DNA from 2 places in the Pediococcus sp. genome. Region 1 is predicted to be linked to the other one. Evidence: predicted binding sites of a transcription regulator. Region 1 holds the regulator's gene; the other holds the start of a gene.
What was found. Region 1 encodes LexA, which represses DNA repair genes until DNA is damaged. Its sites were predicted from a motif close to CNAACANNTGTTNG; they were not measured.
Positions count from the first base shown of each region.

Region 2: DD627_RS04760 (Y-family DNA polymerase) is a predicted target of LexA. The motif match lies at 2,158-2,171, and genes of this name have one in related genera.

Region 1 is NZ_DOEM01000029.1:13,025-19,248, reverse strand. It holds gene DD627_RS07445 (ABC transporter ATP-binding protein) at 1-641, opposite strand, end outside; gene DD627_RS07440 (ABC transporter ATP-binding protein) at 631-2,394, opposite strand; gene DD627_RS07435 (YneF family protein) at 2,505-2,732, opposite strand; gene DD627_RS07430 (DUF896 domain-containing protein) at 2,893-3,144, opposite strand; gene lexA (transcriptional repressor LexA) at 3,282-3,911, shown strand; gene DD627_RS07420 (glycerate kinase) at 3,951-5,081, opposite strand; gene DD627_RS07415 (hypothetical protein) at 5,475-6,110, shown strand; gene DD627_RS07410 (hydroxymethylglutaryl-CoA synthase) at 6,161-6,224, opposite strand, start outside.
Region 2 is NZ_DOEM01000021.1:34,851-41,074, forward strand. It holds gene DD627_RS04750 (hypothetical protein) at 109-516, opposite strand; gene DD627_RS04755 (hypothetical protein) at 521-838, opposite strand; gene DD627_RS04760 (Y-family DNA polymerase) at 831-2,129, opposite strand; gene DD627_RS04765 (ABC transporter ATP-binding protein) at 2,628-4,397, opposite strand; gene DD627_RS04770 (ABC transporter ATP-binding protein) at 4,398-6,113, opposite strand.

The DNA of each region.
Region 1 (6,224 bases):
TTCAATTGACTTAGGTTTTCGCGCATTCGACGATACACTGTTGAACTATATTTTTGATAAAACCAGATAATAAATACTAAAAACGGTAGCAAGGCTAATGTTGCCCATGTGATTTTCACACTAGTCGTAAACATGGCAACCAATGCTGAAGCCATACCAAAAACGCCAACAATCAACGTTAAAAATAAAGTCCAAAAGTCTTGCAAACTCATCGTATCATTAGTAACTCGCGATACAATTGAACCTGCTGGAGTTGCATCAAAATAGCTCATACCTAATTTGTGTAGTTTCTGAAAAAGCAACACGCGGACACGCTCCAAAGTTCTTTCAGCTCCCATTGCATAAAGAAACGTTTGGCCAAATTGAAAAACAGCCTGCAAAACTGCACCTAAAAAGTAAAGTCCAGCAAACAAAAACATAATTGAAAGCGGTGTCGATGTGTGAACCAAGTAATGATCCATATAAAACTGAATTAAGCGAGGTAACAAAATGTTAATCACACTCACAATACCCGCAAAAACAATTGCAACGAGAAATTGCTTCAAAAAAGGCTTTGTGAACGGCATCATCCGTTTGATCGTGTGAAACTGCTCTTTGGTAGTCATTGTGTGCGACCAAATTGATTCTTTTTTATTCTGCACTTGAGTCACCTTCTTTTTCGATTTTTGTTTCCATTTGTTGACGATGGAACATGTCTTGATACCAACCAGGTTGACTAACCAATTGTGAATGGGTTCCTCTTTGGATAATTCTTCCATTATCTAGAACTAAAATTTCATTCGCATTCATTACACTACTTAACCGATGAGCCGCAATAATAGTAGTTTTATCTTTCCTTTCTTGGCGAAGTTCCTGTAAAATGGCATGCTCAGTTCCTCCATCAACTGCAGATAAAGCGTCATCTAAAAGAAGGACTTCGGGATTAATAATTAAAGCGCGAGCAATTGCCAAACGTTGCCGTTGGCCTCCTGATAGTGATACTCCTTGTTCCCCAACTTCAGTATCAAATTGATTTGGTTGATCTAAAATATCCGCGTACAGATCACTCTTTTTTGCGGCCGCAACAACTTCATCATCCGTCGCATCAAAATCACCAAATCGAATATTGTTTTTGATTGTATCCGAAAATAAAAAGCTTTCTTCTGGCACATAACCTAAAGAAGGTAAGTATGAATTCAAGGCATAGTCCTTGATATTAATTCCGCCAACGGTGATAGCTCCTTTATAATCATCAAACTCGCGTAAGATCAATTTCATCAATGTTGATTTTCCAGTTCCAACTTTCCCAACTAGACCAATTGTATTTCCAGCGGGAAGTTTAAAGTGCACATCATTTAAACTGCTATTTTCATCTCCCGGGTATGTGAAAGACTGAATATTAAAGTCCAGATCACCAGTTGCCCGTTTTTGAACCGCATGTTTATCATCAATAATGCTTGACTTAGCGTGGAGTAATAAATTAACCCGGTCATAACTTGCATTTCCACGTTCCATAATATTGAACAAGTTACCAATCGCAAACATTGGCCAAATCAACATCGTAATGTAGGAAATGAAAGAAACCAATTGACCAATATTAATCACATTGTGAACAACAAATGAACCACCAAGAACCAAAGTAATCATGTAAGAAATCCCGATTAAAACAGTTGTCATTGGATTAAAAAGTGCGTCCAACATATTAACTTTTCGATTAATTTGAATTGTTTGGTCAACTAACTTTTTGAAATCATCAATATCTTCTTGGTCTTGTCCAAGGGATTTGATGACCTTAATCCCCATGATGCTCTCTTGGGTTTTATTATTTAATCGTGAAAATGCTGCCTGTGACTTTCGGAAAGCAATATGGATCTTGGTTCCCAAGTAACCGGCACTAATCGCTAACAAAGGAAATGGAATCATAGCTAATAGGGTTAAGCGCCAATCAACCAATGCCATCATTGCAATAATGGTTGTAATCCCAGTAATAATTGAATCCGCAAACGACAAAATTCCAGACCCTGCTACTTGCTGAATGGCCTGTAAATCGTTGGTTGCGTGGGCCATTAAATCACCAGTTCGGTGCTCCTGATAAAAAGTTTGATCCATTTGCATATAATGGTTAAATAACCGACTTCTTAGCGTTTTTTCAAGGCGTGCAGCTCCGCCAAAAATCCGTGACCGCCATGTGTACCGGAAAATATATTGTAAAAAGCCCACAGCAGCAAGAATTAGTAGTGAAATTGTTAAAGAAAAACCTGTTAAACCTCTGGTACTGATTTCTTGAACTAAATTACCAATGATTTTTGGCGGAATAACATTTAAAACCGCGACAAGCAAGAGAAAAATAACGCCAATTAAATAATTCCATTTTTCTATTTTAAAAAACCAACCCAATTTTCGAAAAATTGACACGACTGCCCCTCCTATTTATAACTAGCTAAAAGTCATATTCCCCAATTTTTGGCAACAAAAAAAGGACAAAAATAATCTTTGTCCTTTATCATTAATAAAATTGTTTAAAACTACTTTTGATGTTTAGCTTGGTTCTGCATTGAATTCATCATTTGATGCAATTTCTTTTGCGATGGTTTTTGTCCCATTTGCAACATCATAGTCCGCAACATTTCTTCATTGATCGGAGGATTATTTTTAAGATAACTTTCCATATATTTACGAGCAGCAAAAAAACCACCGACTGCCCCAAGTAATAACGCGATAATAACAATTACAATCCAAATTCCAGTTGACAAAGTCCTAACCTCCTAACAAATATGTATACTAATTCATAGTACACAAAATATCCACAAAATAAAAGAGATAGTATCGATTTATTTCTCCATACCTCTCATTTTAGCATTAATTTTAAATAAGAAAAGATTAAAATGACATTATAAAACAGAAAAATTAAATTTAATCATCTCTTAAACCCTTTTTACGTTGAACTTTTTTTACTTTTTCTGGCGTAACTTCTTTACCGCTCTTGTCAAAGATACGCATCATTTCGACTTGGCTCTTAAATCCAGCTCGGAACCGTTTTAAATATTTTTGTCGCAACTCTTTACGTTCGATAATTTCTAAATCCGTTAATCCTTCAGCTTTAGCCTTGTGTGCTAACTCATTAATCCGTTTGATTAATTTTTGAAACTCTTCATCCTCTGCCAATACAATCACTCCCGATTTCTTTAAACATAATTCTACACTGTTGCATTAATTTTTTCAAAAAATTAAACCGAACATTTGTTTGAATACACTAAGGTCATATGGTAAAATGAAAACAAGAAAATGCGAGGTGCGCAATTATGTCAAAAACATCTGAAAGCAAGCAAGAGGCTGTACTGCGATACATATATGACAACGTAAATGAGAAAGGCTACCCACCAACTGTGCGTGAAATTGGTGAGGCAGTTTCACTTTCCTCGACATCTACAGTTCACGGCCACATTGAACGGCTGCAAAAAAAAGGATTTTTACAAAAAGATCCAACAAAACCACGTGCGTTAGAAATTACTCCTCTTGGTCTCGAAGAACTTGGAGTTAGTGCCACACCACATAAGATTCCCGTGCTTGGAACAGTTACTGCAGGTGTGCCAATTCTAGCAGTTGAAGAAGCAACAGATTTTTTCCCGTTGCCACCAGAGTTTGAACATGAAGATGGTGAATTGTTCATGTTAACAATTCGCGGGGAAAGTATGATTCAAGCTGGCATTTTAAATGGTGATCAAGTTATTGTGCGCAAACAGACTTCAGCCGACAATGGTGATATCGTCATTGCAATGACCGATGAAAATGAAGCAACCTGCAAGCGGTTCTTCAAGGAATCTGATCACATCCGTTTGCAACCTGAAAACGATACAATGGCTCCAATAATTCTTCAAAATGTCAGCATTCTTGGCCGTGTCGTTGGCCTCTATCGTGATCAAATCTATTAAAAGATAAAAAAGCTCGAGAATTAATGATTCTCGCGCTTTTTATTTTTCAGGAAGATAATCTGTGGCTAACCAACGAGCAGTTTCTTGAATATTTGCTGAGCCGTTTTGTAACGTTCGTTTATCAATTGGTACCTCATCATTAATGTTTTTAACCAGTTGAATATTTTTAGGTAAATTCGTCAGATTTGGTGCAATCTTACCCGCCAACACAATTACCTGACAAGATGGATTCCATTTCAAACAAGCACTTGCAACACCAAACGGAACTTTCCCATTTCTGGACTGTGTATCAAAAGACCCCTCTCCAGTTATGACATAATTGGCATCCTGACAAAGTTTCTCGAATTGACTAATTTCTAATACTTTATCAATGCCAGAATCCAGTTCAGCGTTAAAAAAAGATTTTAACCCATAACTTAATCCACCAGCTCCACCGGTTCCCCAGTCATTAGCATAATTTGTATGCAATTTTTTTTGGACAATTTTAGACAAATGTTTTAAATTATTTTCGAGTTCAATGACATTTTCGGGTGTAGCCCCTTTTTGAGGGCCAAAAATTTTAGAAGCTCCTTTTTCCCCTAAAAGCGGATTGCCAACATCATTCAAAACAAAAATCGGTGGGATTGAGGACATATTTTGTGGCTTAACTATCTTTTCAAGATCCTTCAACCCAACGTTTCCTAATTGAATAGACTCGCCTTGCCCATCTAAAAATTGATAGCCAAGTGCCATTGCAGCACCAACCCCACCATCATTGGTTGCACTACCGCCAACACCTATAAAAATCTTTTCAGGACCATACTGCAAACAAGCTTTAATTAGTTGGCCTGTCCCAAAAGTAGAAGTCTTCATGGCATCAAGTTCAGCAGTTTTTAAGTGTTCAATTCCACTCGCTGATGCCATATCGATGACAGCAGTTTTTTGATCCTTAGTCTTCCCAAATTGAGCCTTAATTGATCTTCCAAGCGCATCCTCAACCTCTAATGTATGCATCGAACCCCCCAGATGACTCATAAGGGCCACCATTGTTCCCTCACCACCATCAGCAATTGGCAATGGAACACAATCTAAATTTGGTCGAGCTTTTGTTAATCCTGCCACAATATGCTCCGTGGCCACTTTGGCAGTCATACTATTTTTGAAAGAATCTGGCGCCACAATAATCTTCATGATAAGCCTCATTTGTAATTTTCTTTGTTAATATTGACTCGGAGTAACCGAATTGGTATGCAATTCTTTGCTTCAACAACTGTATTATACTGAATTAATGCAGCTTTGTAACGCTCACGGTAATTAACTTGCAGAATTTCAATTACCAACTTTGTCCTTAAAATATTCATAATTTTGCCAATGAATGGATAATCTAAATCATCACACTTTTTACATTTTACCAACATCCCAATCTTGAATCTAGTTAGCATATTAATCGCCACCATTTATTAGTATATCCTCATGATAACAATAAGTATTGTCGTCAATCAATTGACAAGCCTCGTTTATACGATTGTACTTTGGTATGGTTTGCGCGATAATATAAGAAAATGACCTGTGAGGGGGATATTTATGTTATTTTTGTTCATTATGGCAATATTTGCACTCATTTTGTCCATTCTAAGACTAAGTATGGTTATCCAAAATGGCGAACGCTTATTTTCACCGATTCTTTTTATTGTGGTCTGTCTAGGCCTAATTATTTTCAGTGGCTTTAATTTACCTTTCTGGCAAAAATCAAAGTCATCAACGCAGTCCACTGCAACTTCAAGTTCAGTTCAGACTACTTCAAAATCTACAAAGAAGTTTGCAAGCACATTTTCAAGTGCAGGTGCTAATGCGTTTCCTGACGAGACTAACAAGCAAAAAAAAGCAGCTCAATCCGTCAAAGAAAACAATATTCTAGCCTCACTACAAAAAAATTATTCTGGAACTGGAACTGTCACTTTCAGTAGAACGGCCAAAGCGTTTTATGTAAAACCAACAAATAAAGATTTTGTGAGCTCGTTGAAATCTTTAATCAAAACACCGTCTAACGCAAAGGACGCAAACTTTGATCAAGTTGTGACCAACTTTAAAAAGCTCTCCTTATCAATCAAAAAGAATTTAGGAAGTAACTATCAAGTTTCACTAATGAATCCAAATAATACTTCAAAACCTATTTTGACTGCTAAAGACGGAACAATCACTTATAATTATTTTCAATAAAAGTAATGTCATCAAAAAAGATCGCCCGATAAAATATCAGGCGACTTTTTTTAACGTTTTTGATATTGACGCTGTTGATCTTTTTGCCCAGCCAGATAAAACTTTGCAGAGTCT
Region 2 (6,224 bases), on a different contig from region 1:
CGTATTATATAATTTTATACGTTCTAATAATAAAAAGTAGTGGTAAACTGAGCCCCGATAATTTGGATTATTCCAATTGTCGGGGCTCAGTTTATTTCAACTCTTTTTTTAACTTATATTTCGCCAATCTACAGCTGCCTGTGGCCAATGTACATTACGAATTTGTTCAAGCATAACTGAATGTAATTGGTCTTCAGCATCGGCAAAAATAATCTTTTCATCGTGAAAACCAGCAACTTTGCCAGTCATCGAACTCACCATTTCACCATCGTTTATGAGTTTCAGTTGGACATGAACAACCTGTTTATGTAACCATGCCTGTTTTAAAGACTGGCTAACTTTTTCCAATGATTGCTCTGGAAGTTGTCTTTCAGGAACCTTATCTCGTTTCATTTTCTTGATGGCGCTGGTATGATCTGAAAGGAAAAAGCCGCCCCACTTGAGCATTCCGCGATCATGATAGTCATTTTTAAAAAATTGTTCGATAACTGATTCATCTACCCGTTTGATAATCATAATCTCATCCCTTACTAATTCTGGTCTGTGCTTGCGGCCAAACTAATTCGCCAAAGCCTTTAAACTGCATTGTGATCTGTGTTTGTTTGCGCAACGAATGTACTACAGACTCTAAGTAGCCTAAATCATAATTCTCTAGCGTATGCAGTGGAATGGATTTTTCGCGATGATTTTTTGGCTTAACTTCCAAAAAGAAATTGTAAGCTTCATCAAAACGATCCCTCACAATTAACATTTGATAAATAGTTCGTGATTGCCGCAAAAAATCTTTTTCTAATCGTTCCAAAATTAACTTTGCCGCCTGATCGTATGTTTCAATCAAAACTATTACCCCCATTGTGACCGCCAACTAATGACGAACGTTCCAGCATAGTCGCACCATGCAATAAGCTGCTAGCTGGGATCAACGCCGTGTTGCCAAACTGGTCATGAATTTTATCTAACACTCGAATCATTAAATTTTGCTTGATTTGCGCATGTGGATCTTTAAATAAATCTAGTTGCAAACCGTCATTTGCTGACAAATGAGAAAGACTGACGGCAATATTACGAATGCCCTCGCCATCCCATGTTTTTCGAAATAAATACACTAAATACTGGTTAATCTGATCCGGACTATCTGTCGTATCAATTCGCATAGAATGTGCAAAACCACTGCGCCCATCAGTTTCCGCACTAGCATAAGAAAAACCAATCATTAAACTGACACATCCTGTTTGCTGTTGATGATGCCGCATTCGCGAGGCAACCTGACTTCCGATTTCTTTAATTACCGTTTCAATTTCTCTTTGAACCAAATAATCGCGAGCCAAAACTTGGGAATTTCCCCAACTCTTATCATTAGGAGTCAACAGTTTAGATAATTGGCTATGATCAATTCCCCATGCGAGTGCCAAAAGTTGCGTACCGATGATACCAAACTCTTTTTTCAACTCATAGGGATTTGAGTGGGCCAATGCATCCATACTGTGAATACCAACGCGTTCGAGATGGGCTGCTGTCCGATGCCCAATGCTCCAGACTGATACTAAATCCGTAATCGGCCAAATCTTTTGGGGGAAAGTTTCATAAGTTAACTCGCCAATGCGATCATTGTCATGTTTAGCAAACAAATCTAATGCCAGCTTTGCTTGAACCGGATTTTCACCAATCCCAACAGTTGTCCATAAACCTAATTTGTCATGAACTGCCGTTTGCATCCGATGAGCGACTTCTAAAGGTGTTCGTCCGAATAACCGCCAAGATTTCGTCATGTCTAAAATTGATTCGTCAATCGAATAAGGATAACAGTCTTCATCAGCTACAAATTGGGTGAAAATTTCATTAGTCTGCAAATTCTTCTTTATGTAAAGATTCATCCGCGGTGGGACAACCTTTAATCGGGAATCATCCGGTAAATCTCGACAACGCGAAACATTGGTGATACCAAATAATTCTTTGGCTTTAGGCGATGCCGCCAGAATCAGACCACCATTAGTATTTTTTGCTTCCGACATGACCACGATAACCGATTCCAAAGGATCATCCTCGCGTGCGACAGACTCAACACTGGCATAAAATGATTTGTTATCAATCATAAAATACACACCATGGGGTTCTCGATCGTAATTCATCGCCATCACCTCTTTGCATTTCATTATACGAACATACGTTCTAAAATGCAACTCATTTATTTAAAAGAATTCAAAAAATAGGATCGAGAAAAATCGTATCTTCTCAATCCTACTTTAATTTTTGTTCAGATCAACTGTTGTGTCTCTCAGCTTTTCTACCTTTATAGCCGAAACGTGCTTAAAAAGGCAGCTTATTCCGCTTGCCAGTTCTTGCGGTCTGAACTTCGGCCACAAGAATGGTCATCGCCCGGAACATATAGGATTATTAGCGTTCTTTGCTAATAATCATCCTCTATGTGGAGTAGTGCCAGTTCTTGCGGTCTGAACTTCGGCCACAAGAATGGTCATCGCCCGAAACATAAAAGATTATTAGCGTTCTTTGCTAATAATCATCCTTAATGTGGAGTAGTAGCTACGGTAACTAAACGATTCCAAACCCGAATCATTCAGTTACCTAGGCTATGCTCAGAAGCTAATCGCTCCTTTTAGCACTCTTTTTTATTCAAACACAAACTGATTATGATACAGTTCCGCATAAAATCCCTTTTCATCCAGCAATTGCTCGTGACTACCCTCTTCAATCACCTTACCATCCTTCAACACCACAATCTTATTGGCATTCAAAATAGTCTTCAATCGATGCGCAATCACAAAACTCGTTCTTCCCTGAATCACATTATCCATCGCCTTTTGAATCTTCGCCTCCGTCACCGTATCCACATTTGACGTCGCCTCATCCAAAATCAACAACGTTGGATTCGTCAAAATCGTTCTCGCAATACTAATCAACTGCTTCTGTCCCGTTGAAAACACCGAATTTTCATCCGAAACCTTTGTCTCATATCCCTTTTCCAGACTCATAATGAAATCGTGAATATCCGCCTGTTTCGCAGCCGCATACACCTCTTCATCCGTTGCCTCCGGTTTTCCGAAACTAATATTATCTCGAATCGTTCCCGAAAAAATCACACTATCCTGCAACACAATTCCCACATGATCTCGCAAACTTTTCAGATCAATATCACGCACATCCACAACATCAAACGTGACCGAGCCTTCATTCACATCGTAAAAACGATTCAACAAATTCATAATCGTCGTTTTTCCAGAGCCAGTTGGGCCCACCAACGCAACCATATGTCCTTTTTCAACATTCATTGACACATCATGCAAAATCTCTTTACCCTCATTGTAACCAAAGTGTACGTTTTTCGATGCCACTCCGTGTTCCAATCCAGACAGCCGCTTACCATCTTTCGGATTAATCTCATCTGGTTCGTCAAAGGTCTCGTTAAGTCGTTTAGCACCCGTAATAGCCACCTGAAACATACTATAGAGTGAAGAAATTTGTGAAATTGGTTGATAAAATTGTTGTGAATACTGCACGAAAACAACAACCAATCCTAAAGCCGTCGTGCGCGCCATATCGCCATTTAGCGCTAACCAACCTCCAAAGAAGATCACAATTGCCGTATTCACTAGCGACAAGCCATTCATTACTGGAAACAACATCCCCGAATAAACTTGGCCTTTAAACGTGGCCTTACGAACTTTTTCGTTATGTGGTAGGAATCCCTTAATGGCTTCATCTTGCAAACCATTTGTAATCACAATTTTTTGACCACTAATTTGTTCGTTAATATAACCGTTTAATTTTCCAACTTCATCCTGCTGAATATCAACATACTTACGCGTTTTAGAAATCAGAATGACCGCAATAATAATGGCAATCGGCGTTGATGCAATGGTCACCCACGCCAAAGAAATATTTTCGTGAAACATCATAATGATAATTCCAATCATCATCGCGATATTCATCATAATTTCGCCTAATGCTTGATTCAGCGCGTTTGAAATATTATCCAAATCACTTGTGAATCGACTCAAAATATCGCCATCCTGATGCGAATCAAAAAACTTAATCGTCATACGTTGCAGTTTGCCGAACAATCCCCGACGCATCCGGTTCGTAGAGTTTCCTGAAATATAAGTCACCACAATGTTGGAAATAAACATCCCCACCACTGTCAAAACATAGAAAAGAAGTAACATCCAAATTGCCTGCATAAACGAGCCTTTATCACTCACCCCACGTGTCAGGCCAATGACATACTTTGCCAATTCTGTGATTGCTTTCCCCATATAAACAGGCGCCTTCACCTGAAAATAAGTTGAAGCAATGATCGCTAAAATTGTCACAGTAAACCCGATCTTATAGCGTTTCATATAGTGATAGAAGAATTTAATTGCTTTCCCGATTTCACTCATTTAGATGGCCTCCTTTCCCTTTTGCGTTGCATAAATTTCTTGGTAAATCCGATTATTTTTAACTAGTTGTGCATGCGTGCCTTCACCAACCAATTTGCCATCATCCATAACAAAAATTCGATCTGCATGCAGCACTGACGCAATTTTTTCCGCAATAATAAAAGTGGTGGTTCCTTTTAATTCGTGATCTAAAGCTTCTTGAACCAATTTTTCAGATTGGGCGTCTAGCGCAGAAGTCGAATCATCCATAATCAAAACTTTGGGTTGCCCAATGACGCCCCGTGTAATGGATAAACGCTGTTTTTGACCACCTGAAAAGTTGGCTGACCGTTCTTCCACTGAAGCGTCGTAACGTTCTGGTAACCGATCAATAAACTCGGCAGCCTGTGCAATCCGACTGGCCCGATCCATATCCTTTTCGGACGCATCACTTTTACCTTGCTTTAAGTTATCCCCAATCGTTCCTGAAAATAAAATGGCTCGTTGCAAAACAAAAGCGACTGATTTGCGTAGTGAACGTTCATTTACCTGCTTCAAATCAACGCCACCAACTTTAACCACTCCGGTTTGCGGGTCAAACAAACGCGGGATCATCTGCGCTAAAGTAGACTTTCCGGATCCAGTAGCGCCCACAATTCCGACCATTTCGCCTGCTTTTACCTTAAAATTAATATCCTTTAAAGTTGGCGTTTCATCACCCGCATAGGCAAATGACACGTTTTCAAACTCAACAGAACCATCCAACTCCTGCTCTGTTGAGTTTGAATACGTAATCTCTGGCGCCGTATCCAGCACTTCACGAATTCGTTGTAGTGAAACCATTGCTCGGGCGCTAAAGGTCATCATCATGCCGCCAATAATAATGGCAAACATAACCTGCATTAAATAGTTCACAAACGAAGCAATTGCGGCCACACTACCGGGATCACTCTTAGCCAAATCGCCCACAAAATAAATTGCGGCTACAACTGCTAAGTTTCCAACTAAGGTAAATGCCGGAATCAAAACTGAAAACAAGGTTCCAACAAAAATATTTTGCTCATTTAACTTGTCTGAAACCTCATTAAAACGATCTTTTTCATTTTTTTCTTGATTAAACGATTTTACTACCCGCACTCCAATCAGGTTTTCCTTTGCCAATTCATTGACACGGTCAATTAAGCCCTGCATCAGACCAAAATGGCGATCCATCTGACCAAACGTGGCCGCTGAAATACCAAACACGAGAATGACCAACACCAGAATAATCCACCACAATTGATGGATTGTGTTGATCGCCAAAATAAACGCCCCCACAAACAGAATCGGCACCCGTAGCAGGGTTTGCAGCGCCGTCATAATTAAATTCTGGATTTGATTGACGTCATTTGTTAAGCGCACTACTAAATTGCCGGCCTGAAACTTTTCAATATTTCCAAATGAAAAAGTTTCAATTTTTCGGAAAACAGTTTCCCGAATATCCGCACTCATTGACTGCGCGACTTTAGCGGAGAGAATGGTGTTAAAAATACCCGCAACTAAGCCAATCACGGCAATCACAATTAAATAAATCCCCAACGTTTCGATTTTATGATTCTGATTTTTTAAAATGGCATTAATCACATTTTGTAATAACTTAGGCTGCCAAAGGGTTGATCCTGCCATTACAACGACAGTCACCATGGCCAACAAAATATCTCCCCAGTATTTTCGTGCGTGATCTTTTAAAATTTTCAAATACTTTCCTCCGTTCTGACATCCATGCTATTATGATAACTATACTAATTTATCCAACACTGTTGGATAAGTCAACTAAAAAAACACCAATTTTGAAAAAGCTTGTTGTCC